Linked DNA regions of Sagittula stellata E-37. Each later gene encodes a partner of the first gene's protein in a complex. Links are inferred from orthologs where the notes say so. Each region holds a gene or a part of one and is shown in the gene's direction. Other genes may lie near its edges. The genes, in order: ABFK29_RS13760 and dnaG.

Evidence for each region.
Region 2: the proteins of ABFK29_RS13760 (region 1) and dnaG are in contact, whole or in part, in a crystal structure (PDB 2R6A), measured with the Geobacillus stearothermophilus proteins. The link is inferred for Sagittula stellata E-37 from one-to-one orthologs. Residues at the interface, in WP_033016901.1 of Geobacillus stearothermophilus: Ser13, Glu15, Ala16, Gln18, Glu91, Leu92, Asp94, Ala95, Val96, Pro97, Thr98, Ala99, Ala100, Asn101, Tyr104, Tyr105, Ile108; in WP_049624496.1 of Geobacillus stearothermophilus: Lys456, Leu457, Leu458, Pro459, Ala460, Asn463, Ala464, Leu467, Leu535, Leu536, Ile537, Ala538, Gln544, Glu545, Asp548, Tyr549, His552.

Annotation. Positions count from the first base shown.
Region 1 is NZ_CP155729.1:2,904,039-2,918,340, forward strand. Bases 5,281-8,226 are described here. They hold ABFK29_RS13760 (replicative DNA helicase), read left to right. Parts: upstream 5,281-5,990; coding sequence 5,991-7,463; downstream 7,464-8,226. Other genes in these bases: ABFK29_RS13755 (orotate phosphoribosyltransferase), read left to right, coding at 5,281-5,729; ABFK29_RS13765 (hypothetical protein), read right to left, coding at 7,487-8,226. Outside these bases: ABFK29_RS13715 (glycosyltransferase family 2 protein), read left to right, coding at 1-187; ABFK29_RS13720 (hypothetical protein), read left to right, coding at 328-1,257; ABFK29_RS13725 (hypothetical protein), read right to left, coding at 1,262-1,537; pyrC (dihydroorotase), read left to right, coding at 1,622-2,656; ABFK29_RS13735 (hypothetical protein), read right to left, coding at 2,769-2,903; ABFK29_RS13740 (hypothetical protein), read left to right, coding at 3,443-3,916; ABFK29_RS13745 (DUF4166 domain-containing protein), read right to left, coding at 3,895-4,425; ABFK29_RS13750 (thiol-disulfide oxidoreductase DCC family protein), read right to left, coding at 4,455-4,913; more of ABFK29_RS13755, read left to right, coding at 5,058-5,280; more of ABFK29_RS13765, read right to left, coding at 8,227-8,374; ABFK29_RS13770 (adenosylcobinamide-GDP ribazoletransferase), read right to left, coding at 8,520-9,284; alr (alanine racemase), read left to right, coding at 9,392-10,429; ABFK29_RS13780 (MlaE family ABC transporter permease), read left to right, coding at 10,426-11,208; ABFK29_RS13785 (ABC transporter ATP-binding protein), read left to right, coding at 11,330-12,076; ABFK29_RS13790 (hypothetical protein), read left to right, coding at 12,173-12,559; ABFK29_RS13795 (HAMP domain-containing sensor histidine kinase), read right to left, coding at 13,530-14,302. UniProt on the Escherichia coli protein: The main replicative DNA helicase, it participates in initiation and elongation during chromosome replication. Travels ahead of the DNA replisome, separating dsDNA into templates for DNA synthesis.
Region 2 is NZ_CP155729.1:3,540,515-3,554,768, reverse strand. Bases 11,357-14,254 are described here. They hold dnaG (DNA primase), read left to right. Parts: upstream 11,357-11,740; coding sequence 11,741-13,768; downstream 13,769-14,254. Other genes in these bases: rpoD (RNA polymerase sigma factor RpoD), read left to right, coding at 13,887-14,254; ABFK29_RS16840 (hypothetical protein), read left to right, coding at 11,371-11,655. Also shown: ABFK29_RS16900 (TRAP transporter substrate-binding protein), read left to right, coding at 1-413; ABFK29_RS16895 (methylated-DNA--[protein]-cysteine S-methyltransferase), read right to left, coding at 482-943; ABFK29_RS16890 (hypothetical protein), read left to right, coding at 1,068-1,541; ABFK29_RS16885 (TadE/TadG family type IV pilus assembly protein), read right to left, coding at 1,601-2,311; ABFK29_RS16880 (TadE/TadG family type IV pilus assembly protein), read right to left, coding at 2,324-2,857; ABFK29_RS16875 (pilus assembly protein TadG-related protein), read right to left, coding at 2,957-4,801; ABFK29_RS16870 (Glu/Leu/Phe/Val family dehydrogenase), read left to right, coding at 5,141-6,565; ABFK29_RS16865 (Tad domain-containing protein), read left to right, coding at 7,000-8,877; ABFK29_RS16860 (TadE/TadG family type IV pilus assembly protein), read left to right, coding at 8,874-9,425; ABFK29_RS16855 (TadE/TadG family type IV pilus assembly protein), read left to right, coding at 9,443-9,988; ABFK29_RS16850 (hypothetical protein), read left to right, coding at 10,087-10,335. UniProt on the Escherichia coli protein: RNA polymerase that catalyzes the synthesis of short RNA molecules used as primers for DNA polymerase during DNA replication.

The DNA of each region.
Region 1 (14,302 bases):
TGGCCCCCTGCATGAAAGGGCCGTGGCCTGGCGGCATGCGCGCTTCGACGCGCTCATGGCGGAGGAGCCAAACCGCGCGCTCTTTGCCCGCCTCCTCATGGCGCCACCCGCGCGCCCGCTTTCGCTCGACGCGGCGCGTTTCCTGAGTGGCCACGCGACCAGGGCCCGTATGACGGGCGACACCTAGCCGGCGCCGGGCAACTGCCCTCTCCACCATCTCTGCCCCATTTTTCCTTAATTCAACACGACTGAGCCATAAATCTGCCCGACCTGGCGGCGATTGTTTCCGAACGGGCCGCCCTCAGACGCGGTCAAAGAGGACATGGCATGGCAGCAGACAACGGTTTCACTCCGGATTTCAGCGAGCTTGGCCGCGGTGAGTGGCTGACCGCCCTGAAAGGGCTTGGTGAGGAGCACGGCTTTGCCGAGCCTCTCGGCAAACGGCATGCCGGCATCTTCATCGAGGACGGCGACACCCTGCTGGTGTCGTTCGAGACCATGTCGGGCATAGAGGCCCTATCGGAGACCCGCACCCCCCTTGGCTTCGACATGGTGCGCGACCACGGCTGGTCCTCGCTCTCTGTCCTTTCGCACGGCGACACGTGGTTCCGCGACCCGCGGGTCTTCGGCTTCTTCGACCAGCTGCTGGACGATGGTTTCTTCGACGAATTCGAGCGGGTGGTCTTTTACGGCGCCGGCCCGTGCGGTTATGCTGCTGCCGCCTATTCGGTCGCGGCGCCTGGCGCACGAGCGCTGCTCCTGCAGCCGCAGGCGACGTTGGATCCCCGCGTGACGGAATGGGACGACCGGTTCACAGACATGCGCCGACAGGATTTCACTTCGCGCTACGGTTTTGCGCCTGACATGATCGACGCCGCGGAAAAGGCCTGGGTCCTCTACGATCCCTACGAACGCCTGGATGCGATGCACTCCGCCCTGTTCGAGCGCGGCAACGTCGACCGCTACCGGATGCCGTTCTTCGGTGGCGCGCTGCAGACGGACCTGCGCCTAATGGACATTCTGCCGAAACTGTTGATCGAGGTCGCCGACGGCACGCTCGACACTGCGCGGTTTGCAGAACACATGCGGGCCCGCCGCAACCATCCGCCTTACCTGCGCAAACTGCTTGCGCGGACCGACGCCAGCCAGCGCGACAGGCTGGGCCTCATGTTGTGCCGCCATGTGACAGCACGGATGAATGCCCCGCGATTCCGTCGCCGTCTCGCTCAGCTCGAGGCACAGAGGGCCGCTCGATGATCGGTCAGGACCCGCGCCTAAGGAAGGCTTCGCGCAGGTCTTCCTGGAAATAGCCGAGCGCGGCGAAAAGGCTGAACAGGAAGACCCGACCGCCCTCGCCCAGCAAAGACAGCAACACCGCCGCAGCCAGAAGACAAACAAGCAGGGCCGCCACGCCGCGATCCTGCTCTGCGATCATGTGCTCCGACCCAAGCCAGCGGTACAGCCGGTCTGTCACCTGGGGCTCCACGTGTTTCGCGCCCCATCCGGCAGCGGCGCCAAGGATCACCGTCAATAGCATCGTCACCCCTTTCTGCACTCACTATGCTCATAGCGCGTCAAGCCGCTCTGGTGAAGAACGGCGCCCCATGCTAGCGGATTTGCCATGACCCAGATCACCCTTCCCCGCCCGGATGACTGGCACCTGCACCTGCGCGACGGCGCAATGCTGCGTGCCGTGGCCCCCGAAACCGCGCGCCATTTCGGACGTGCGATCATCATGCCCAACCTCGTGCCGCCCGTCGTGACCGGCGATCAGGCCGCCGCCTATCGCGACCGCATCATGTCGGCGCTTCCGGAAGGCAGCGGCTTCACCCCGCTGATGACGCTCTACCTGACCGAAACGACCGACCCCGACGACCTTGCCAAGGCGCATGCGGATGGCATCATCCACGCCGTGAAGCTTTACCCGGCCGGGGCCACGACCAACTCCGCCTCGGGCGTGCGCGACTTCGACAAGGTGCGCCCCCTGCTGGAGCGTATGGCCGAGATCGGCTGCCCGCTGTGCGTCCATGGCGAGGTGGTGGATGCGGACGTCGACATCTTCGACCGCGAGGCCGTGTTCATCGACCGCGTGCTGGATCCGCTGCGCCGCGCCACGCCGGACCTGCGCGTCGTGATGGAACATATCACCACCGCTCAGGGTGCCGATTACGCGCGCGAAGGCGGCGATGCGCTGGGGGCGACGATCACCACCCATCACCTGGTCATCAACCGAAACGCAATCCTCGTGGGCGGGATCAAGCCGCACTACTATTGCCTGCCGGTCGCCAAGCGCGAAGAACACCGGCTCGCCCTGCGCAAGGCCGCAACCTCCGGCGATCCGAGCTTCTTCCTCGGGACCGATTCCGCGCCGCACCTCGATCCGCTGAAGGAAAACGCCTGCGGGTGCGCCGGCTGCTTCACAGCGACCAACACGCTGTCGATCCTGGCCGAGGTCTTCGAGCAGGACGGCGCACTGGACAAGCTGCAGGCATTTGCCTCATTGAACGGACCGCGTTTTTACGGCTTGCCGGTCAGCGAGCAGACCGTGACCCTGACCAAGGGCGATCCGGTCGAATATCCGAAGAAGATCGACACCGAAGACGGCCCGGTCACCGTGTTCGACCCGATGATGCCGCTGCACTGGCGCGTCGACTGACTGGCCAGTGCGGGTCCAGAACCTGCGCACCGCCTGCAAACAAGACAGGCGCTGCCTCCGGGCGGCGCTTTGTTGGCCGGGGCGCAATGCCCGGTTCTCCTTGACCGGTGTGTCAGGCCTTTAGGAGGCCCAGCCATGACCCGCCAGTCAGCGAGCACCAACCAAAGCCTTCGATGGATGGCTTGCCGGACCGGATCGGCGCGAACCCCGTCCACACCACAATCGCCGTCCCAGACTCGGTTGCCATTGAACTGACTCCCTTTGCCCCACCCGCGAAGACGGCCCCGCTGTACCGCATCTATCGCCCAGGACCGCTCGACCGAGCGCCTGATCGCGCCTTGCACGGTGGGTGACGGTCCCGACAGCACGATATGGCCCCTGTCGCCGTACGCCGTAAAGAACGGGACCGGGTTCGACGGTCCCTACGGCAAACCGCAGGAAAGAAAGATCCTGCACGAGATCGTGCATCACGCCCAAAACGAAACCGGGATGGCCATCAGTCAGGCCTGCGATGCTCAGGGAGCTCCCCGGGCCTACAGGCTGCGTGAGCACGACCTCAGACAATTTGGAGTGGCCGATCCCCTGCCCAACCGCAACGTCTGGGGTCCGAACGACGCCCACTGCAGAGAATTCGCTGGGGTTGTCGGAAAAAGCGGCAGCCGCGCGCATCATTATGGCCCGTGCGGAATTTGGACGGACGAAAGTATTGAAACGTAAACCTATACCCATTTAGGCTGGTCTGAATAACGGTCAATGCACCGAGGGACAGAAAGAAGGAGACCGCCCATGGACGCTCTCATCGACCTGCTTCTGGACTGGATCGGCGAGAACAGCGCCTATCAGACCAGTGACCTTGAGCCACCGGCGGTCGTGGAACTCAGTCCGAAGGAACTGACCCGCGAATTCTACTACGGGCGCGCGCACCTCATCCCCGAGGACGGCGTCGACGACCGCGTCAACGCCATCTACATCGCCAATGAAGGACCGGATGGCACGATCTTCATCCTCTCGCCCGAGCAGATCGACGGGGCCGAGAACTTCGCCGACCCGCGCGACAATCCGCTCTGGCGCGAAATCCTCCTGCATGAACTGGTCCATCACGCGCAGCATGACCACGGCGCGGAAACCTGGACCTGCATCTCGCTGTCGGAGTCCGAAGCTTACCAGATGGGCGGCACTTTCCTGAAGCAGTTGAACGTGCCGGATCCGATGAAGGACCGCACGGCCAGCGACAAGATCTACAAGTCCTGCGACGGCTGAACCTGCGCCGGGTCGTTTTGCGTCGGCAGCGTATCGAGTTGCCCGGTGTAGGACACGAGCCTCCCGAGCAGCGGCAGGGCGATGGCAACATCGAAACGGTAAAGTCCGCCGTCCTGCCATTCCCGCGCAACCACGCGGGGCCAAAGCGCTCGGGGTACAGGCATGCCCAGCATTGCCACGCGCTCCGTCACCAGTCTCAGGCCACCCGCCTCGGTCACAAGGCGCGTATCGACCCGCGCCAGCCCCAGGCGCTCGGCCAGCAATCCGTCGACGGTGGCGAACAGGCGAGAGACCATGCGGGTTTCCCCGATCTCACGTATCCACCGCGCGCCTTGCCCGTCGGGTTCGGTCACCAGCCGGAACGGCACGTTCCGGGCGGCAGGAGGCAGACCCATCACCCTGGCCAGCAACCGCATCCCGCGAGTGTCGGCCGGCGTCACGGTGATCCGTCCATCGAACGCTCCGAACCCCGCATGCAGGGCCTTGCAGGCGGGCGGCAACCCCGCCATGCGGTCCCCCAACAAGGCGGCATAAGGCGTCAAGAGATCAGCCGCCGCAGCAGCTCGGGATCGGGCAAGGCGCAGAGGTCGGTCTTGCCGAAGTGATACCGGTTGCGGGCAATCCGGGCATAGAGCCAGTCCTGCACACCCACCGGCAGAACCCCGAGCACCCGCAGCGGCACGAAACCGTGATGCAGCTTTGGGAACAGCGCCACGATGGCATCGAGCGACCCGCGCGCCCGGCCCTCGTGCAGCATCAGCCAACTGTCGGGATCGTCCGGCGAAAGCTGGTAGTGGCCGAGCAAACCGCGCCCCAAGGGCGACTGCGCCGTGCAAATGCGGACCATATCATCGCGGTCCAGCCGCGCGATCCGCCGCGCCGTGGCCGAGCAGAGCGCGCAGTCCCCGTCCATGACCACGAGGATGCAGTCATCGTCGAAGGACGGAACCTCCGGGTCGTCGCGGTAGGAATAGGGCGGACGCAGTGCGGGGCGCATGACGGTCTCCTTTGACGGCAGGATACACCGGGTTTGCCCATTGCACATGCGCAATATGGTCCACGCGGGTCCCGGCCCATGCGCACCTCTTCCCCCGCTGACGAAAACCCGCTAATCGACGCCTGACCCAAAGGAGTGCCACCCATGATCCCCTCGACCTACCCTTCCGCCGAAGAAATGGCCCGCCTGACCGCGCGCATGCTTTGGGAGATCGAGGCGGTGAGCTTCATGCAGGATGAACCGTTCAAGCTGGCGTCCGGGCAGCTCTCGCCGGTTTACATCGACTGCCGCAAGCTGATCTCCTTCCCGCGCATCCGCTCGACCCTGATGGACTTTCTCACGGTGACGGTGATGCGCAACGCAGGCTTCGAGGCGTTCGACAACATCGCCGGCGGCGAGACGGCGGGCATTCCCTTTGCCGCTCTGGTGGCCGAACGCATGGCCCTGCCGATGACTTACGTCCGCAAGAAACCGAAGGGCTACGGCCGCAACGCGCGGATCGAGGGCGCCATGACGGAGGGCCAGCGTGTACTGCTGGTCGAGGACCTGACCACCGACGGCGGATCGAAACTGTCCTTCGTCGATGCGATCCGCGAAACCGGCGCGACCTGCGCCCATACGGCGGTGATCTTCTACTACGGCATCTTCCCCGAAACGATCAAAACGCTGGGCGATCACGGCGTGTCGTTGCATCACCTGTGCACATGGTGGGAGGTTCTCGCCGAAGCGCCGGAGAAGCACGCGGGCGTCCTGTCGGAGGTCGAGTCGTTCCTGAAGGACCCCCACGCATGGCGCGCAGCCCGCGCCGGGACCTGAGGGGCACCAGCCCGTCCCGTCAATCGGTTGTTGTCAGGCAGTGTCGTGGCGTCAGTTTGATTTCACGATCTCTTGCGGTGTGTCTCCACTGACACGCCCATGAGTCGCCCACAGGCCCCTTTTGGCCTATCTTGCGGCATACGCCCGTTCTGTGACAAGATGATGTGGGGATAGCGGTCCACCGCTTATCCCCAGAGATTTACACTCTGCACCCCGGAAATCCGGTTTGCTACACGGTCAGCCTGAGCAGTGGGGATCAAAATGAACGAGATAACGACGATCAATCCGACCGGCGTTCACGTCGACGCCGCCGAGACCATGCCGCACTCCATCGAGGCCGAACAGCAGCTTCTGGGCGCGATCCTGACCGACAACGACATCTTCGACCGCGTTGCGTCGATCATCCGGGCCGAGCATTTCTACGACCCGGTGCACACCCGAATCTTCGAGATCGCCGCCGCGCGCGTCGCCAAGAACAACCTCGCCTCGCCGGTCACGCTCAAGGCCTTTATGGCAGACGACGAAGGCCTTCAGGAACTGGGCGGCGCGGCTTACCTTGCGCGTCTGGCGGCTTCTGCCGTTTCCACCTTCGCGGTGCGGGACTATGCGCAGATGATCTATGACCTGTCGGTGCGCCGCGATCTGATCCGCCTCGGGCGCGAGATCTCCGACAAGGCCGCCAAGGTCGATGTCGCCTCCGAACCGAAGGAGCAGATCGTCGAGGCCGAGCAGAAGCTCTACAAGATGGCCGAACAGGGCAACGCGGAGTCCGGGTTCCAGTCCTTCCTGCGCGCGGTGACGGAGGCGGTGAACGTCGCAAACGCCGCGTATCAGCGCGAAGGCGGTCTTGCCGGCATCTCCACCGGCCTCATTGACATGGACAAGAAGCTGGGCGGCCTGCACCCGTCCGACCTGTTGATCCTCGCCGGGCGTCCTTCGATGGGGAAGACCTCGCTGGCCACCAACATCGCCTTCAACATCGCCAAGGCGTATAAGAAGGGCCAGCGTCCCGACGGCACGGTCGGCGCGCTGGACGGTGGCGTGGTCGGTTTCTTCTCGCTCGAAATGAGCGCCGAGCAGCTCGCAGGCCGTATCCTCGCCGAGGCGTCCGAGATCTCCTCCCACAAGATCCGGCAGGGCGACATGGAGGAGCACGAGTTCCGCCGTTTCGTCGAGGCCGCCAAGGAACTGGAGGCCTGCCCGCTTTATATCGACGACACGCCCGCGCTGCCGATCAGCCAGGTCGCGGCCAGGTCCCGTCGTCTGAAGCGAACCCATGGGCTTGACCTCATCATCGTCGACTACCTTCAGCTTCTGCGCGGCACCGCCGAAAACCGGGTGCAGGAGATTGCCGAAATCTCCATGGGTCTCAAGGCGATAGCGAAGGAACTTAACATCCCGGTAATCGCCCTGTCACAGCTTTCGCGTCAGGTGGAAAGCCGCGAGGACAAGCGGCCCCAGTTGTCGGACCTTCGGGAATCGGGCTCCATCGAGCAGGACGCCGACGTCGTGATGTTCGTGTTCCGCGAAGAATACTATGTAGAACGCGAGAAGCCCTCTGATGACCGTCTGGACGAAATGGTCGCCTGGCAGGAGCGCATGTCCCGCCTGCATGGCAAGGCCGAGGTCATCATCGGCAAGCAGCGTCACGGCCCCATCGGCACGGTCGAACTGTCCTTCGAAAGCCAGTTCACCCGCTTCGGCAACCTCGTGAAGCCCTGGCAGGAAGGTTGATCCCCGGGCGCCGGGTACGTTCGTCAGCGACCGCCCTGCGCCAGATAGCTTGTCAGCAAGCGGCTGTTGTAGGACGCCCGCCCCGCCTTCATCGCGTCTATCTCACGCTGCGACTTGGCGGGCCGGTGTCCGATTGCCCGGTTTCTGGTCGGGGTGACAAGACGCGGATCTGGTGCAGGTGCGGCCCCAGCCGGTTCCCGCGAAGGGCGGCCTTCCGAGGGCGGTTCTGGCTGGGGCTCTGAGCCGGACTGCTCCGGCCCATCGTCCTCCCCCATGCCATAATACACCGCGAGCCCGGCACCTATGACGGCACCGGACGCGATCACGGCCACGCCGATCACCGCGGCCGCGGAGCCGAAGGTGACGGCGGCCACCGCCACCGCCGCGATTGCGATGATGCCGACGCCCAAAAGACCCCAGCCACGCGCATTGCTGCCCGGACCGCCGCCGCGTTCCTGTTGCAGCACCAGCCCGGCCCCACGCATGAAGGTCTCCGCTGCACCGCGCGCTGCCGCGCCACCCGCTTCGACGACCGCGCCGCCTCCGACCATCCACAGCATCTGGGCGGCGAGACCGCCTCCGGTCATAGCCCCTTGCGCCGCATCCGCCAGAACCCCGTCCTGATTGCCCGCGCCGATAACGATCAGCCCGTTCACAAGGTCCGCGACGAAGTCCGTGAGCATGTTCACCATCCCCGCCCCGAGATTGCCCATGGTCTTCAGCGCGCCGATCAACCCGGCCTCAAACGCCGACCAGCCGACAAGCGCGGCCCCCTGGATCGCCGCCATGACGGCCCCCGCCACCGGCACCCATCCGCCAAGAAGCACACCAAGCGGTTTGTAGGCGTCGACAGCCAGAAGATTGAACACCAGCGTTTCGACCTGCGGACGTGAAATTCCCGAGAAGTCCATCTCAAATGCCTCCGCTATCAAATGCGGAGAAGTTTACCTTGCCTTGCACGCGCGACAAAGCGCGCTTTGCCCGGTTGGCAGGATTGTCAGGCCCGCGCGCGCCGTCAGTCCGCCGGCCTGCCACCTCGGTCATCATGCCGCGGGGTCAGAGCACGACCGCCAGGCCCAGGTAGGTGCCAAGCTCCCCCAGCAGCGCCGCACCGCCGAGGATTTCCGCCGTGTATCCCCCCAATCGCCTGAGGGCGAAGATTCGGAATGCCTGGCCCAAAGCGATGGCACCGATACCGGCGGCGACACCGGCCCAGGCACCCGCCACGAACTCCAACGCCAGCACGGCCAGGATTGTGCCTGCCAGCGCGACGCGGTAGCCGTCGGGCGTCACGCCGGGCAACAGAACCTCCATGCCCCGTTTGCGCGCAGAGACGGTGCTTGCCGCCGTGTGGACCGCAGCCATGCGGCCCAGCCCCATCCCCGCGATCAGAGCCACCGCCGCCACGCCCGGTGGGAAGGACACAAGCAGCACAACCTTGAGAGCCAGCGTCAGGCCAACCGCAAGTCCGCCGCGTGGCCCCGCGCCCCGCGCCATGCGCGCCAGCACCGCTTCGCGGCCCGTCTCTCGGGCCAGGGCATCGACCGCGACGGAAAGTCCCAGCTCGTCGCGCACACCGCTGACCAGCATGATCGCGACAATCGCAACCAGCACGGCCGCTGCCGCCGGAAGAACCAAGCCCGCCAGCCACAGAACCGCAGCCCCCAGGCACCCGACCAAGGCGCCGATCACCGGCTGATACTTGACCGAGCGCACCAGAAGATCCTCGGACACGTCGTCGCGCGCCGGCGGCACGATCCGTGTCACCTCTCCCAGCGCCAGCCTGAAAAGTTCGGCCTCCAGCCGCAGCGTGTCCTTCATGCGCCCTGCCTTGCCCCCTTTTCGTGCAAGCATATCCTTGCCCGCCGCAGGCATGAAGCCGCATTTCCCCCTTGACCCCAACATCCAACCTGCCAAAGACAGGCAACATGGCCATGGCGAGACTGACAATCGACCTGGGCGCGCTCCGCGCCAACTGGACTGCCCTCGCCGCCCTGTCGGAGGGCGAGACGGGCGCCGTCGTCAAGGCGGACGCCTATGGCCTCGGCGCCGAGAAATGCGCACCAGTTCTGGCTGCCGCCGGTGCACGGACCTTTTTCGTCGCCATCGCCGAGGAGGGCTTGCGTCTGCGCCGCATCCTCGGTCCCGGCCCCGAAATCTGCGTGTTCTCGGGCCATATGCCCGGCGACCGTGATGCGATACGCGATGCAGACCTCGTGCCGATGATCAACTCCATCGACCAGATGTTGATGCACGTGGAGGGTCTGCCCGGCCATCCCTTCGGCATACAGCTCGACAGCGGCATGAACCGGCTGGGCATGGAACCGGCAGAGTGGTCCGCTCTGCGCGACATCGCCCTCGCCCAGAACCCCCGGCTGGTGATGAGCCACCTCGCCTGCGCGGACGAACCCGATCACGCGATGAACGCCCGGCAACTGGCGGCCTTCCGCGACATGACGGATGGCATCGACGCGCCGCGCTCCCTTGGTGCGACGGGCGGCACCCTGCTGGGGCCGGAATATCATTTCGACATGACGCGCCCCGGTGTCGGCCTCTACGGCGGCCTGCCCTTCGTGGACGCGCAACCGGTCGTCAGCCTCGACATCCCGGTGATCCAGACACGCGACGTGCTGCCCGGTGAAACCGTGGGCTACGGCAACACCTGGACCGCCTCTGCTCCGTCGCGCGTGGCGACAATCGCCGGCGGATATGCCGACGGCATCCACCGCGCCATGGGATCCGCCGCCTACGTCTGGGCCGGAGAGACCCGCTGCAAGATCCTCGGCCGCATCTCCATGGACCTGATCGCCGTCGACGTGACCGGCCTGCCCGAGTTGCCGGACCATGTCGAGCTCATCGGCCTGCATCAGGGTGTGGACACCCTCGCGGACTGGGCGGGAACGATCGGCTACGAGGTGCTCACCTCCCTCGGTGCGCGTTACGACCGCAGCTACACGGGCGCATGACGCTTCTCGCGCCCTTCGGCTGGCTGGGCCGCGCCCTGCTCCATTGGCTCGCCGCCATCGGTCGGGTCACGCGCTTCGGCCTCACAGCGCTCAGCCACACCCTCCGCCCGCCCTTCTACGCGGGCGAATTCGGTGCCGCGATGATGAACGTGGGCTGGCTGTCTCTGCCGGTGGTGGGCCTGACCGCCTTCTTCACCGGCGCCGCACTGGCCCTGCAGATCTACTCCGGTGGCGCCCGGTTCAACGCCGAAGCGGTGGTGCCGCAGATCGTGGCCATCGGCATGGTGCGCGAGCTGGGACCCGTGCTGGTCGGCCTGATGATCGCCGCCCGCGTGACGTCATCCATAGCCGCCGAGATCGCCACCATGAAGGTAACCGAACAGATCGATGCGCTCACCACGCTGTCCACCAACCCGATGAAGTACCTCGTCGCGCCGCGCCTGCTGGCCGCGCTGCTTGTGGTGCCCGCGCTCGTCGGAATCGGCGACGTGATCGGAGTCTTCGGTGGCTACGCGGTGGCCACCGGCTCGCTGGGGTTCAACCCTGCCGCCTACCTGAAGAACACCGTCGATTTCCTCGAACCGCTCGACGTGATCTCCAGCCTCGTGAAAGGCTGCGCCTTCGGCGGCATTGCCGCGCTGATGGGGTGCTACTTCGGCATGATGTCAGGGCGCGGCGCGCAGGGTGTGGGCCGCGCGACCAAGGGCAGCGTCGAGGCCGCAGCTGTCCTGATCCTCGCCGCCAACTTCCTGCTGACCGGGGCCTTCTTCTCGCTATGACCGGCTTGCACCCATCCCCCCAAGCGCCCCGCCCGGACATACCGGGCACATCCCTGCGTTTCTCCGCTTTGCAAATACTCGGTCCAACGCGGGCCGATTTCGCGACGCAGGAGGGAATGCGATGATCGCCCTGCATGGCGTCACCAAGGCCTTCGGCCAGAACCGCGTCCTGCAGGGCGTCGACCTCGAGATCGCGCAGGGCACCTCCATGGTGATCATCGGCGGTTCAGGCACCGGAAAGTCGGTGCTGCTGAAATGTATCCTCGGCCTCGTGACACCTGACGCAGGCACGATCACGCTCGACGGTCAGGACGTCACGACGCAGGACAAGGACGCCTTTCTTGCCCGCTTCGGCATGCTCTTCCAGGGCGGCGCCCTGTTCGACTCACTGACGGTCTGGCAGAACGTCGCCTTCCGCCTGCTGCGCGGCAGCCTCGCCCGCCCGAAGGCAGAGGCCCGCGAAATCGCGATAGAAAAACTGCGGCGCGTCGGTCTGACGACCGACGTGGCCGACCGCTACCCGGCAGAGTTGTCTGGCGGCATGCAAAAACGGGTGGGCCTCGCCCGCGCCATCGCCGCCGAGCCCGAGATCATCTTCTTCGACGAACCGACCACCGGGCTCGATCCGATCATGGCCGGGGTCATCAACGACCTTGTCCGCGAGATCGTGACCGAGATGGGCGCCACCGCCATGACCATCACCCACGATATGACTTCTGTCCGGGCCATCGCGGACAACGTCGCGATGCTGCACGGCGGCACCATCCGCTGGACCGGACCGGTGAACGAGCTTGACCGCTCCGGCGACGCCCACGTCGACCAGTTCATCCACGGCCGCGCGACGGGACCCATAGCATCCGTGCGCTAAAACCGCCGGGACCCGGCTGAAACGACCGCGCGAATTGATTTTTCCCCATCCATGATGTCAATGCGGGCCGACCGCCACCGCAGCCCCGGAGAACAGATGAACAACCTTCTTCAGCCCGACCCGGTTCTGCTCGGGTTCCTGTTCTTCAAGAAGTTCGTCTATCTCGAGGTTCTTGCCCTCCTGGCCCTGATCCGCGTGACCGCCGGGCGTGGCCTCGCCCGCTGGCCCGCCCTGATGACGTTGGTGCTCTGCCTCGGCGGAATTGCCACGACCTTCGCCCCTGCCCTCGGCCTGAACGAAGGACCGCTCTACGTGACCGCGGCGCAATTGATGGCTGGCGGCGGCGGTTTGGGGCCTCTGCTCGTTCCATCCGCGATCTTCCTGATCTGCTCCGTCACGCCCCGAGCGCGCTGGCGGATCATCGACCTGCTGCACCTCGTGATGCTGTCCGGCCTGCTGATCGTCTGGTGGTGGGTTTCCTGACCAAGGGCAGGCGGCGCGAAGCCCCGCCCTACGATCCGAAGCGTCACGTGAACCTCGCTTGCACCGTCCTTTAGCCGCTCGCTTGGCTGGCACTTTATCGCGCGCGGGCCTCCTGCCGATCTTCGACAAGTCCGACATATCGGTGATATCAAGGCTGACGTCATGGCAGACCCACACTCTTTCGCGCCCTCTTATTTGCGGCATTCATCCCTGTCGCCCCTGTACAGAAGACCGTCGGCCCCCTGCGCTTGCAATTTGATTTTCCGATCCGGCGTTCTGCTTGCCTTCGACGTACAGGGCGCGTTCGCGTGCACCATTGCGGACGGACGTCTATTCATCATGGCCGACGGCTACCTGATTGCGCGTTACGGCATCCGCGCCAAGGGTCTCCGCGCCAGGCGGGTAGAGACCACTTGGCGGCATTTGTTTCACCGCTACGATTCTCGGCTCGATTGTGCTCCGCATCCTGGAAATGCCCCGCCCCCGAAGTTCCGATCCGCTGAAGCGGCTCTACTTCAGGCAGTCCTTCGTACTGCGAAGAACAGGTATTTTTGCTAAGGCGAAGACACTCACGTGCCGCGTTCATCCTTCATCTTGGTGACAAATACCTCGGGGGGCTCCGAAGGAGCGGGGGCAGAGCCCCCTTCAATGCTTCAACTTCCCAAAGCCTGCGGATCGACAATCTGGAGGATCAGACGAATGCCTCTTTATCTCCGACAGTTTGTACGTGTGGGGCAAGATATCCTCAGCTACCTTTGGATGTGCTACGAGCGTGCCTTTGCCGGGAAACTCCCTGTCACTTGGGTTCGTATACGCGTGATCCGAAACGGCGCTTCATTCCTCCGTGCGCAACGGCATGGCTCATGACGGTGCGTCTCATCCGTTGGCGCGTCACGCGTCGACGGGTCACGGGCGGCGCAGGGTCCGACGCTAAGTGGCAGCGGCACACCGCCGTTCGACCGGGCGCCATTCAAATGGCGGTGGCAGGCAAGGTCACCTCGACGATCAGGCCCGGGTGGTTATCCCTGAGAGCTATGGTGCCGTTGTGCTTCTCGGCGATGGCCCGCACAAGCGCCAGCCCCAAACCGCTTCCCGGCTTCGAGCGGCTGGGGTCGAGCCGGTGGAACGGTTCGAACACGCGCTCTTTGGACTCGGCGGGAATCCCGGGGCCCTTGTCGGCAACGGTGAACCTTACGCAGCCTTCCGCACGGGCCAGCCTGACCGTGATGACGTTGCCCTCGGCGCCATGGGTGACGGCGTTCTGCAGCAGGTTCACCACCATCTGCTGAAGCATCTGGCCGTCGCCGTTGACCCCGTAGTCCTTCCCGGCGTCCACGTCGAAGAGCAGGCTCTGGCCCTCGTCCTCCGCGATCAGGGCGAAGGTGTCGGCCAGTTCCCCAGCCAATGCCACCAGATCGATCCTTTTGCCAAGATGCTCTTGCCCCGCCGCTTCGATGCGGGACAACTGCAGGTAGGAGTCGAAGATGACCCGCATGTTCTCAAGCTCGTCCTGCGTGTCGGCCAGTTCCGCTGACGGATCCTCGTCGTGCTCCACCCTCTCCATGGCCTTGCCCAGCGAAAGATAGGCGCGGCCGAGGGGCGATTTCAGGTCGTGGGCGGTTGCGGCGGCGGTGTTGCGGGTCGTTGCCACCATACGGGACAACCGGTCCAGATGCTGGTTCAACTGCCGCGCGATCCGGTCGATCTGCGTTGTGCCCCCGTTCTCGGGGATACGGACGGCCA
Region 2 (14,254 bases), 630 kb from region 1 along the record:
AAGTGACGTCGGCCCTGAAGGTTCCGGAACTGGTGAGCAATCACACGGAATTCGAGGGCCCGGCGCTCTACACGCTGACGTTCGTTCTGGCGATGAACAAGGACGTCTACGACTCCATGCCCGAAGACCTGCAGAAGGTCATCGACGACAACTCCGGCTTGAACTTTTCGGTCTTCGCCGGCGGGACGCAGTCGGATGCCGATGCCCCGGCGCGGCAGGTCGCGGTTGATCTTGGCAACAACATCATCACCGTGGCGGAAGACCAGACCGGTCCGTGGCGCGATCTCGTGCAGCCGATATACGACTCCTGGATCGCCGATCTGGACAGCAAAGGCATGGACGGTCAGGCGCTGATCGACGAAGCGAAGTCGCTGATGGAAGGTGAGTGCAAGGGCGCGACCGGCGCGCTCTGATGTCCTGACCGGAAGGAACTTGGGGCGGGGACGATGTCCTCGCCCTTCTTCGTTGGTCGCGCCATGTGTCAGATCAGCAAGCCTGCGGCCCCTTCGTGACGCAGGAGCCAGACTTTCGTTTCGACCCCTCCGCTGGCGGAGAAGCCGCCAAGACCGTTCGTCGCCAGCACTCGGTGGCATGGCACGATGACGGGCAGGGGATTGCCACCGCACCCCCGGCCAGCGGCCTGTGCGGAGACGCCAAGCGCTTTGGCCATTTCCCCGTAGGTGATCGTTTCGCCAAACGGGATCGCGGCCATGAGGGCGCAGGCCTCGGACTGGAAGGGGCTTCGGTCTACGAACCATGGCAAGTCAAACCGCGTAAGCCGCCCTGCGAAATACGCTTCGAGCTGCGAAGCGGCTTCGCGCAGGAGAGGCGTGGCCTCTGCCGCGTCTGATGGTCCGTCGCACCAGCCGCAGGACACCATCACCCCCTCCGCTTCGACCAGCCTGAACGGGCCTGTGGGTGTCGCGACTGTCAGTTGCGCCATGTCGGCTCCCTCTGTTCCATTGCCTCCGCCGACAGTGTCGTCGTCGCGCGGCACCACCGCAAGCCATCGGCTTTCCCCCGGCATCACTTGACGCTATGAAACTGGGAACACGCGGGGGACGATCATGAGCAAACCTGAACTGGCACGGATAGAATCCTCGGCGCCCCGGCGCATGATCGGGGTGGGGGCGATGCTGCTGCTTGGGGGGCTTCTGCTCTATATCGCCTTTGCCCAGCCGCCCGAAGCCATGCTGTGGCGGGTGTTCCTTCTGGTGCTCGGCGGCCTGACGCTCTGGTTTTCCTCGCGGATGTGGGTGTCGACCGGCCATGCACTGATCCTGACCGACGACGCGCTGACCGACAGCGATGGCACGATCGTCGCTCGGCTCGACCAGATCGCGCGCGTCGATCGTTCGATGTTCGCGGCAAAACCGTCGAACGGCTTCCTGCTGATCCTCAAGGAGCCTGCGCCGCGCGCTTGGCGTCCCGGTCTGTGGTGGCGGCTGGGCCGTCGCGTCGCGGTGGGGGGTGTCACTGCCGGGTCCGCCACGAAGCCGGTTGCCGACATGATCTCGGTCAAGCTTGCATCCAAGGACTGAGGAAAAGCGAAAGGGCCACGCCCGATGGCGCGGCCTTGTTTTCTTTTCATGCCTGGGGGTTATGCCCCTGAGAGCCAATCCCAGAAGCTCCACCCGCCGCCGCCGCCGCCGCCACCAGAGCCCGAAGACCCGCCGGACGATCCGCCGCCAGAGTTGCCGCCGCCAGAGTTGTTGTTGCTGTTGCCCGAGTTGTTGTTGCCGCCGCCAGCGCTGGCCGATCCTTCCCACACGACCTGCGAGGTGTAGCGCGGGCTCGTGAAGCTGTAGGTCGCGATCTCGAACGGATCCAGGCCCACCTTGAACACCGGTGCGTAGTTGTCCCAAGTCTCAACCAGGATAAGCTGTTCGTTGTCGATCGCGGGCGGCAGGCGGTCGAAGTAGTCGGTCAGATCGGCCTGCTTCAGCCGGCTGCGTGTACCGTAGGCGTCCGACCAGACCAGATCCCAGTCGTTGTGTCTGGCGTCGTATTGCACCACCGATGCGCGGAAGTCCGTGTCCTCCGAGGTCGAGTGGATCAGAGCGCTCAACAGGTTGCGGGTGTTCCGGATGTAGGTCTCGTCCAGCGGATCGGTCTCGCGCGAGATCATGTCGCCGATGACGTAGTTGGCCTTCTGGTTGATGCTCTGCTGGTGGAAGGCATCGAAGTAGACCCAGCCGACCCCAAACAGCCACAACAGGGCGGGCAGGAGAATGATCGACTCGACGTTGGCATACCCGGTGTCGTCGCGGGTGAAACGTCTCAGCGGGGCGGGGAGTATGGAACGGAACATGTGCATCACTCCTCAGCTGGGTTCGTTCACGAATGCGTTCATGGCGACAAGACCAACGTAGCCGGCGTCATCTTTCGGCAGGGCCGCGTTCAAGGAACTGATGAGGGTCAGGGGCTTGAACTTGTAGCAGGCGCGCAGGAACATCATCTCTCCGCCCTTGCCGTTCTGGAAGTTGCGCTGCGGCGTGACGGGCAGAGAGTTGTCGTAGCAATCGACGCCTTCCGGCGGATCGGTCCAGTCGCGGATGTCCAGCACCACCATTTCCAGATGCAGCGTCTCCAGACAGCTGGGCAGGATCTGGGCCCGGTTGCAGATCGCCTCTTTCATCTGGGCGTGCGTGTTGGGGCCGGTCCCCAGCTTCACGTCGCGCACGGTCTGGTCGAGCGCACGTTCGAGCACCGTGCTGCGGACAGTGATCGTGCCGAGTTCGACAGACGAAATGATGAGAAGCAGAAAGATCGGCATCCACAATGCGATGGGCACGACCATCGAACCGTCGTCTTCGGCGCGAAACCGGCGCAGGAAAGAGAGCTGGGGGCGAAACATGGGCTTGGCCTCGGTTGTAGTACGGGTGCGGGTCGCCTTTGGGGCATCCTGCGGCGGGGGGCTTTCAGTCTTCGGCCGGCGGGGGCACCGGCCCTGGGGTCATTCGGTCAGGCGCAGTTCGACAACCACGTCGGAGATCGAGCGGAATGTATCGACAAGCTGGTTGCTGGACACGTTGTAGTAATGCGACGCCGACGACGCGCAGTTGCGCATGGCGTTCAGTCCGGCCTGCGGTGCCTCCACGCCGATGGTGAAAATGGTCACATCCTGCTGCTTCGCCTTGGCGCAGATCGTCGCGAGGTTGGTGTTGGCCTGTGACGCGTCCACGGTGGTTTCCCACGAGTAATACGCGTTGTAGTAGTCGTTGTAGCTGGCGCGGCCGTCCATATAGGCCTGCCAGTACCAGGCGTTCGCGTAATAGGTGGTCTTCACGTTTCCGAAGAGCTCCTGCCATGTGAGGCGGACCGGCGGATAGTTGGAGCAGTCGTCATTGGCGCCGGCAATGCCGTCACCGTCCAGGTCGAGCGTGCCGTAATCCATCCCGAGGACGTTTTCGATCAGCGTTTCCTGTCCGGCGTTGTGGCCGGCGCCCTTGTAGCTGGAGCATTTGGCCTTCGTCGTTTCGGAGTCGCCGTCCACCACCGCCACACCGTTCACCATCTGCGCGGCCGTCCTGGTCACCCAGCTGTAGGGGCCATTGCGATAATTGTTGCGGCTGGCGTGCGGCCAATAGAACACGTCGTTCGAGTCGCCGTAGTTGTCCTTGACCCGGATCGAGTAGCGGTCGTCGCCCTTGCCGGGCGTGCCGTGATCGTCGACCCAGACGTCCGACAGGGCGTTCGGGTTCAGCATCCAGGGCTTCAGGTTGTACTCTTGCGTGTTCTCGCCGTCGGTCATGACGACGACGAACTTCATCGTCTGCGTCCCGTAGTCGGAGGGGCGATAGCGGGCGGAAGACGGCACCAGACCGTCGGCCTGCATGTCGCCGATCACCGGGCGCGCGGCAGGGTCCAGCAGTGCAAGACCCCACTTCATGCCGAGATCGATGGCGGTATTGCCCTGCGCCTCGAAGCTGTCGATCACGTCCGAAAGGTAATCGGCATCGGAGCTATGCGGCACGATCGCGAGGTTGTTGCCCTCGGCGCACCAGGGGGCTGTCAGGTCGGGAGAGTTGCCGCTGTAGTCGTAGGGGTCGAAGTGGGCGAGCTGTTCCAGACCAGCGTTCGGGTCGATGGACAGAGAGTTGTAGTCAGACGATTCGAAGATCGCGCAGGAGGAATAGTTCTGCCACCGGTCGAGGTTGAACCGTTCCGACAGGTCGTCGCCCAGGTTTACAGTCGCGTTGTAGGGTATCAGCGAGACGGTCACGCGACTGTTGTCGCCGCCTTCGCCCAGCACGGCATCCACGAAAGCCTTTGCGGCCTCCTTCAGGTCCCTGATCTTCTGGCCCTGCATGGACCCGGACACGTCCAGAACAAGCGAGATTTCCAGCGGGGCCGTAGCGTTCTCGGCAGTTGCGGCACCATAAACGTCGAGTTGGTCGACGCCGATCAGGCCAAGGAAGTGGGAGTTGATGGAGCCGTTGCCCTCGGCCCGGACACGTTTTGCCCCGAGGGAGTCGCCGGTCTGAACGTCGCCCAGCGTGTCCTCCAGCTTCATCGCGCGGAAGTAGTCTTCGACCACGGTCTGTGGATCGCGGGTGTTGCTGAGGTTGGCGGCAGCGAGAACCGCGCGGTCCAGCGTGTTCTGGACCTGGCTGCGTTTCAGTTCGGCGTGCATCATGTCGATGCCGATGCCGCCGAAAACCATCATCACGAGGGAGCCAGCCAAAGCGACATAAGACATGCTTCCGGACGTGTCTGCCCAGAAACGGCCCAGCCAGCCTCCTGTCACGGAATGCGACATGACGGGCTTGGGCGTGTTCCTGTATCTCTTCGTCTGCATCGCGGGCACCTTGGCAAGACGGCCCTGGGGCCGTTGGGAATAGAACCTGTCTGTCCTCTCGGATGCCGCGTTTATGCCGTTCCAAGATGGCTAAATTTGGGCCAATTAAAACGCTATTATCTATACTTTTAAGGGGTTTCTCGGACAAAGCCGTCCCGTCGATGCCGTTGTTTCGGAATGCGCGACGATCAGATGTATTGTATCGTAAAGGTTGTCTATTGATCGCGTAAAAAGTGTGCAAGCGTGGGTCTTGCGGATGCAGTCCGGAAAGTTGTCGGCATTGCGATCCCGCTCTGTCTGCCCAATATGAGCGCAAAGGACCAATCCGGGGGAGGCGGCATGGCACCTGAACCGACATTCCGTGAGTCAGTCGATCTCATGTATAACCGCGCCGTGGCGCTGATGGACCTGCCGCCGGGACTCGAGGAGAAGATCCGCGTCTGCAACGCCACGTACACCGTGCGCTTCGGTGTCAGGTTGCGCGGCAAGATCGAGACGTTCACCGGTTACCGCTCGGTCCATTCGGAACACATGGAGCCGGTCAAGGGCGGCATCCGTTTCGCGCCCGCCGTCCACCAGGACGAAGTGGAGGCGCTCGCCGCCCTGATGACCTTCAAATGCGCGCTGGTGGAGGCGCCGTTCGGCGGCTCGAAAGGCGGGTTGCGGATCGACCCGCGCCGGTACGACGCCGAAGAACTGGAAAAGATCACCCGCCGTTTCGCCTACGAGCTGATCAAGCGCGACCTCATCAATCCCTCGCAGAACGTGCCGGCGCCGGACATGGGCACTTCCGAGCGAGAGATGGCCTGGATTGCGGATCAATACGCACGGATGCACACAACGGACATCGATGCACAGGCCTGTGTGACGGGCAAGCCGCTCTCGGCGGGTGGGATCGAGGGCCGGGTGGAAGCGACCGGACGCGGGGTCCAGTACGCCCTGCGCGAGTTTTTCCGCCATCCCGAAGACCTGGCTGCAGCCGGGCTGTCGGGCCGTCTGGCAGGCAAGCGCGTCATCGTGCAGGGCCTCGGCAACGTCGGTTACCACGCCGCCAAGTTCCTCAGGGAGGAGGACGACGCTCTCATCATCGGCATCGTGGAGCACGACGGCGCGCTCTATGATCCCGAAGGTCTGAACGTCGACGCGGTCCACGAATGGATCTGCCGTCACGGCGGTGTCAGCGGTTACCCCGAGGCGAACGCCATCGCCGACGGCGACAAGGTGCTGGAAGAGGACTGCGACATCCTCATACCCGCTGCTGTCGAGGGTGTCATCAACACGGGCAATGCGGACCGTATCCGGGCGCGGCTTGTCATCGAGGCGGCCAACGGGCCTGTCACCGCCGGTGCCGACGACATCCTGCGCCGGCGCGGCGTGATCATCATTCCCGACCTCTATGCCAACGCGGGCGGTGTCACCGTGTCCTATTTCGAATGGGTCAAGAACCTCTCGCACATCCGCTTCGGCCGCATGCAGAGACGGCAGGAAGAAGCGCGCCACGCCCTGATCCTGGACGAACTCGATCGCCTGGACTCGGCCATGGGCTCCACATGGTCCCTGTCGCCGCTGTTTCGCGAAAAGTACCTTCGGGGGGCCGACGAACTGGAACTGGTGCGCTCCGGTCTGGATGACACGATGCGCGTGGCCTACCAGTCCATGCAGGAGGTCTGGCACACGCGCGATGACGTGACCGATCTGCGTACCGCGGCCTATATCACCGCTATCGACCGGGTCGCGCGGAGCTACGCGGCGAAGGGGATCTGATCGGGGCCGGAGAGGTGCGCGGGTTCTGCGCCGTCATCTCTTGCAGGGGCTGGGCAGGTGGGCCACGCCGGTCGTCCCTTGCTTTGTCGGAGCGGCTAGACGGCTTTCTGCTCTGCTGACCTGCTGCCCTGCGTGATTGGGAGGGCCGTTCGGATCGTGGCTGGTGGACGGGTCCCCGCGATCATTATTCTTCTGCGTTGATCGGGGCGTGATGACGTTTCTTTCCGCGTGCCGACGCTTGCGCCGCAGCCCGTCGGCACTGTGCCATTGCGCGCGTCCGAAGGGACAGTGATCGCGGGCCTTCTTCTAAAATGCGCGGTGAAGTCCGCTTCGGTGCCCCAATCGTGACCGGAGCATTGACCGAATCTTACCCGAGAAAGGGGGCACAACCCGCCACGGCGCAGGCCCTGGCAGACGGACAGGAGACCCCGGGCATGAAAAGGCTCACCCACTTCATCGCCGACCTCGCTGGGGACGAGGAAGGCACCATGACCATCTTCTCGACTTTCATGCTGGTCCTCATACTGGTCATCACCGGGGCGTCGGTCGACATCATGTACCAGGAGGCGATACGGGCGCGGCTGCAGGCGACGCTCGACCGTGCGGTGCTGGCCGCCGCCGATCTCGACCAGCAGCAGGACCCGGTCGCTGTGGTGAACGACTACGTGACCAAGGCCGGGCTGGTCGAGCACCTGACCGATGTCATCGCCACGCCCGGTCTGTACGACCGGACGGTGGCCGCGGACGCAGGCCTGACCCTCGACACCTATTTCCTGCGGATGTCCGGGTGGCAGACGCTGCCGGTCATTGCGGCCTCGACAGCGGAGGAACGTATTGCCAACGTCGAGATTTCGCTGGTCATGGATATTTCCGGCTCGATGCGCTGGAACAACCGGATCACCAATGCGCGCAACGCCGCCAAGGACTTCGTGACCAAGGTCCTGACCGAGGACAGCGCAGGCGTCACCACCCTCAACCTGATCCCGTTTGCTGGGCAGGTAAATCCGGGCGACGTCATGTTCGACTACTTCCGCGGTGTGCGTCCAAAGATCCAGCAGGGCAACAACGGCTGGGGCAACGGCGATCAGGATGCACCGGGGGGGTCGCTTTGCACGAACAACGCCGAGAACGCCGATGAGGGGGCAATCGACCCGTCTTGCACCGATGGCACCGACACCGCGGCCACCGACACCGGCGGCTTCTTTTCGCCCTGGCCCCAGCCCATCGCCAACATCGTGGTCTATTTCGACACCAACGGTGACGACATCTACAACCGCGCCCACAAGATCATCAACTTTCCGGACGGTTCCACGCGGGACATCGACGATATCTATCAGGGCGCCGTGGCCTTCCTGATCGACCGCGACCCGCTGCTGTTCCACCCGGACCAGTTCCTTGGCATCTCGGTCAAGGGCGGTCAGGAGAAGAACCGTTACTTTCAGGTGAAGGGCGACGGCAACGGTCCGTTCAGCGACATCGGCCCGACCAAGAACAACGGAAAGATCCCGGGCGACGTTATCGACTTTGCTTTCATCGACTACGACGCATGGGCGGCCTACTACGTCGCGCCCGTGGCCCCGGTCGAGGCGGTCAACGTCAACATGCCGTCGTCCTGCGTGGAAATCTACGACACGGAGTTCACCAACACCGATCTTCCGCAGTCCGACGATTACGTACCGCACTTCATGTTCTGGCCCTACGTCCGCGAGGTGATGGACTGGGGCTGGTGCCCGGGAGAAGACACGGCGATCCAGTATTATTCCGACGACGCCGCCACGCTGTCTGCCTTCATCGACAACATGAGGATGCATGACGGCACGGGTATCCAGTACGGACTGAAATACGCCCTTGCGCTGCTTGACCCCGCGACCGGAAGCGCGGTGACGGAACTCATTTCCGCCGGACTTGTCGACAGCCGCTTCCTCGGGCGTCCCATCGCCTGGGAGGACGAGGAGACCGAGAAGTTCATCGTCGTGATGAGCGACGGCGCTGTGACCGACCAGTATCGCCCTGTCGATCCCTTTGCTCCACTCAACGGCGAAACGGAGCTTCAGACCCAGGGCAGTGGCAGCTATACGACCTTTTCGACGCGGGGCAACAACCTCGACAATCTGCACACCCAGTGCCAGCTTGCCCGCGACCTAGGTGTCACCGTCTTTGCCGTCGCGTTCGAGACGACAGACGCGGATGCGGATGAGCTTCGCCTGTGCGCCTCGTCCGACAGTCACTTCTTCCACGTCCAGGGCACGGAGATCATCGACGCCTTCGACACCATTGCGCGCCAGATCAACAATCTGAGGCTGATCCAATGAACTCGGAAACCCGGATATCCCGCCTTGGCCGGTTTGCTGGCCGCTTCTGCCGCGAAGAGAACGGCAACTCCACTCTGGAATTCGCCTTCTACTTCTCGATCTTCTTCCTCGTCCTCGCCGCCGGGGTAGAGATCGCCTACATGAACCTTCGTCATGCGATGCTTGAGCGCAGCGTGGACCGGGTGGTCCGCGAAATCCGCCTCTCGACAGGGGAGATACCGACCTACGAACAAGTGCGTCTGAGCATCTGTGATCAAGCGGTCATAGTGGACGATTGCCAGAACAACCTGATGCTCGAAATGGTCGAGGTCGACCCGCGCAACGTCACGATGATGGAGCCGAATCCGGACTGCCGCAATGCCCAGGAGGAGCCGCGCCCGGTGCGCAACTTCGTGCATGGCAAGGACAACGATCTGATGCTCATGCGGGCCTGCCTGAAATACAAACCCATGATGCCGAGCACCGGCTTCGGCAAGGAACTCAATCTGGATACCGAAGGCTACGCGCAGATGATCGTCACCGCCGCCTTCGTGCAGGAACCGAGGTGACCGCCATGAGAACGCCGATGCTCCACAAACTGCGTCGTTTTGCAGGCGACGAGACTGGCAATGTCACCATCGAGACACTGATCTGGCTGCCTCTTCTTCTGACGGTTCTTGCCAGCATGTTCTCTCTGCACGACGCCTTCCGTCAGAAGAGCCTCAACACAAAGGCGGCCTACACGATCTCCGACGCGATTTCACGCGAGACGTCGGCCATCGACGCGGCCTACCTCGACGGCATGCTCGACCTGCTGGAGTTCCTGACGTCGTCCGAAGGACCGTATTCGCTGCGCGTGACGCAGGTGCGCTACGACGCGAACCAGGGCGCTTACATCCGTGACTGGTCGCAGACCCGTGGCTTGTTCAGCGACCTGCGCACCGAAGATCTCGTCAGCCTCACCGACCGTCTGCCGACGTTGCTGCACAACGAACGGGTCATCATGGTCGAGACCGAAACGCAATATGTCCCGCCGTTCGAGTTGCCGGCCCTGAACGAAGCCGACCTGTTCTACACCTATGGTTTCACCCGGCCGCGTTTCGCGCCCCAGATCATCTGGTCGGACAGCTGATCGCGAGCAACGGGGCGCAGGATTTGCCGCCCGCCCGGCCCATCCCAAGCGCTCGTGCCATCATCATCGGCGGTTGAGGTGACGGACACGGCGCCACGATGCGCAAGACGCGCGGGGACGCCGAACTGCTGACCCGCATGAAGGTGCGCCGGAAATGTCGGTTGCGAGACATCGAAAACGCGTGGTTTCCGTTCGACTTTGAGTCGGCGTTCGACCGTGATCTCTCATATTCCGCCTCCTTCGCGGCGCAGGGGAACCTGCCGAAAGTCGAACCCGTGATGGAACCCGGGATGGCCTTCATGCCAATGAGCGGCACCGCGCGGGTGTTTAGGTTCAGGACCCATTGATTTGGTTGAGCGAGCGTGATTCACCGTTCGAAAACGAGCGGTGAACATGTCTGATCTCTACTGGTTGAGCGATGCGCAGATGGCGCGTCTGGAGCCTTACTTCCCCAAGTCGCACGGCAAGCCCCGGGTTGATGACCGGCGCGTTCTGAGCGGTATTATCTTTATCAATCGCAATGGATTGCGGTGGCGAGATGCGCCAAGGGAATACGGCCCGCACAAGACACTCTACAACCGCTGGAAGCGGTGGAGCGATAGAGGCGTCTTCGCCCGGATCATGGCCGGGCTGGCGGGCGAGCATGGTGAGGAGACGACCGTGATGATCGACGCAACTCATCTGAAGGCCCATCGCACGGCGTCCAGCCTGGGCGTGAAAAAGGGGGGCGTGGACGGCTGATTGGCCGGACGAAGGGAGGCATGAACACGAAGTTGCACGCCGTCTGCGACAGCCATGGCCGGCCCATCGACCTGTTCCTGACTGCCGGCCCCGTCAGCGACTACATCGGGGCGCGTGCGCTGGTCGGCGGGCTGCCAGACGTGAAATGGCTGCTCGGAGATCGCGGCTACGATGCCGACTGGTTCAGAGAAGCCTTGCAAGACAAGAAGATACGCCCTTGCATCCCGGGCCGGACGAAACGGAAGACGCCCGTCCCGTACGACAAGCGCAGGTACAAGCGTCGCAACCGGATCGAGATCATGTTCGGCAGGCTCAAGGATTGGAGACGGGTGGCGACCCGTTATGACCGATGCCCAAAGACCTTCTTCTCAGCGATCGCACTCGCTGCGACCGTGATCTTCTGGCTTTGAGAGAGAACGAGTCCTGACCCTAGGTCCTGAGGCGGCGTCACGGACAGGGCGCCTGACGGTTCCACCTTCGATGCTCGGGACTTCAGCGGATTCGCGTGCGCCAGCAGGCCCACGGTTTTCAAGTCGATGGCACGGATCCTTTGGCACGAAATCGCCGACGTCATGGCAGACGTTGCCGCCCGCGGGGAGGCGGGCTAGAACCACTCCAAACTGCCTGCGGAGACGCCTGACATGCGCCAAGCGCTTTTTGCCCTCATCATCGCCATCGGTGCCACGCCCGTCGTGGCGCAGGGCGATCTCGAAAAATGTGCGCAGACCGAAGCCTGGTTCAAACTGGCCGTGGACAGCCGCGTCAGTGGCCGTTCCAAGGCCGACGTGCGCACCGCCCTGCGCGCCGAGATGGAGCGCAAGGCTGCCGATCAGCTTGCCGACTTCGTGTTCACGCTGCCCCCGAACATGCTGACCCCGGCGGTCGGTCAGGCGGCACGCGAACAGTGCGAGCGGATGGACCGTTAAGGCCCGACACCGCGTCTGGTCGCATCTGCCCTGACCGCTCTTGGCACCTTGATAATCGCCCCGCCGCCGGAGGATACTGCCTCCCATGAGTCTGCCGACCGGTTTCCTCGATGAAATCCGCAACCGTCTGAGCCTTGCCGATGTGGTGGGGCGCAAGGTGTTGTGGGATAAGCGCAAGTCGCAACCCGGCAAGGGCGACCTCTGGGCGCCTTGTCCCTTTCACCATGAAAAGACGGCTTCTTTCCACGTCGACGACCGGAAGGGGTATTATTATTGCTTCGGCTGCCACGAGAAGGGAGACGCCATCTCGTTCGTGCAGAAGACGGAGAATGTCGGCTTCATGGAGGCGATCGAAATTCTCGCCACCGAAGCCGGGATGGAGATGCCGGCCCGTGACCCGCAGGCCAAGCAGAAGGCCGACCGCCGGACGATCCTTGGCGAGGTCATGGAGCAGGCGGTCCAGTTTTTCCGTTTCCAGTTGAAGACGCAGGCGGCGACGGATGCCCGGGCATACCTCGCGAAGCGCGGGCTCGACGCCGGTACGCAGGAGCGGTTCGAGATCGGTTTCGCGCCCGCGGGCTGGGATAACCTGCGTCTGGCGCTGACCGGCAAGGGCGTCTCTGTCGAGCACCTCGTGGCCTGCGGCCTGTCGAAGACCTCGGACAAGGGACGCGAGCCCTACGATGTCTTCCGCAACCGCATCATGTTCCCGATCCGTGATGCCCGGGGGCGGTGTATCGCCTTCGGTGGCCGGGCGATGGACCCGGACGACAACGCCAAATACCTGAACTCGCCCGAGACGGAGCTCTTCGACAAGTCCCGCAACCTTTACAATCTGCGCGCCGCACGCGAGGCCACCGGCAGGGGGCAGCCGCTGGTCGTGGCGGAAGGCTATATGGACGTGATCGCGCTTAGCGAGGCCGGGTTCAAGGGCGCGGTTGCACCTCTGGGCACGGCGGTTACCGAGAACCAGCTTCATGCTATGTGGCGGCTGTCGCCTGAACCGATCATCGCCCTCGACGGGGACAAGGCCGGGCTGCGTGCCGCGTATCGGGTGATCGACCTTGCGCTGCCCTTGCTGGAAGCGGGGAAAGGTCTGCGGTTCGCGCTTATGCCCGATGGCAAGGACCCGGACGACCTTATCCGCTCGGACGGGCCGGACGCGGTGCAGACCTGTCTGGATGCGGCGTTGCCGATGGTCGATCTGCTTTGGCAGCAAGAGACGGAAGGGCGCAGTTTTGACAGTCCGGAGCGCCGGGCCGCGCTGGACAAGGTGCTGCGCGAGCGGGTTCAGCGGGTCAAGGACCCCTCCCTGCGACGCCACTACGGGGAAGCGGTGCGGGAGCTGCTGGACAAGCTGTACAACCGAGCCGGCGTGCAACCGGCGGAGCCGTGGAACGGTGGCAACGGCGGAGGATTTTCTGGCGGTTTCTCTGGTGGTTTCGCCGGCGGGTTTTCCGGCAAGGGGAAAGGCGCCAGAGGCCGCCGCAAGTGGAATGCGCCCGAGCCGCCGAGCCCGACCGCCAAGGCCTCCATGCTGGTCGCCCGGGGCGAGGATGCCGAAGTCGTCATGCGGCAGGAGATCGTTCTGGCCATTCTCTATCATCATCCTACCCTTATCGAGGCGTTCGACGGACAGTTGGAAAAGCTGACCCCGCGCGACCCCGACCTGGCCGCACTTCGGGACGTGCTGCTCGATATGGCCGACCGTCCGGAACGCCTTGCCGACGCGGCCATGGAAAGGATCGGGGCGGGGTGGCTTGAAACCCTGCTCGCCGCGCGCCATATCGCGGTGGTTCCATGTATCCGTTCCCAAGGTGCAAAGGACCTCGCGCGGATGACTGTCGCCGAGGAGCTGGCGAAGCTTGAGGCGTACCATGGCTGGCAGGCCGAACTGAGAGAGGCGGAGGAGGACCTCGACGATCTGGCCGACGAAGCCCTGACATGGCGTCTGGCCGAGGCAGCACGGGCGCGTTCGGCGATCGGGCGGCTGAAAGACGATAACGAAGTGGACTTCGAAATCGGGCCGAACGGCGCCCATATCGACCGGGAAGAAAAGAGCGCCCTTGATTCGCTTCTCGCAACGATTCGATTCGATAAAGGGCGTGGATGACGTCACTTCGGTGAGAAAAAGGTAAAGAAATAAGGGTAGACGGGTTCCCGAATCACTCAAAGACGCTATTGAGTCGGTCAATCAGTGATTCGTCCTCCCCTTCGATCAGGAGAGCCGCATGGCAGCCAAGGACAACGAAGACGCCAAGTCCGAAGACCAGGAAGAAGAGATCAGCCTCGACATGTCGCAGGCTGCGGTCAAGAAGATGATCGCCGAAGCGCGCGAGCGTGGCTACATCACCTACGACCAGCTCAACCAGGTTCTTCCGCCGGATCAGGTGTCCTCGGACCAGATCGAGGACGTCATGTCGATGCTCTCGGAAATGGGCATCCAGGTGACCGAGGATGACGAGGAGTCCGAGGAAGAGGATGCCAACAAGGGCTCGACCGATCTGGTCGAGACCAAACGCGGCGGCGAGGTCGCGCTTGGCTCTGGCACCACCGAGAAGCTGGACCGCACGGACGACCCGGTGCGCATGTACTTGCG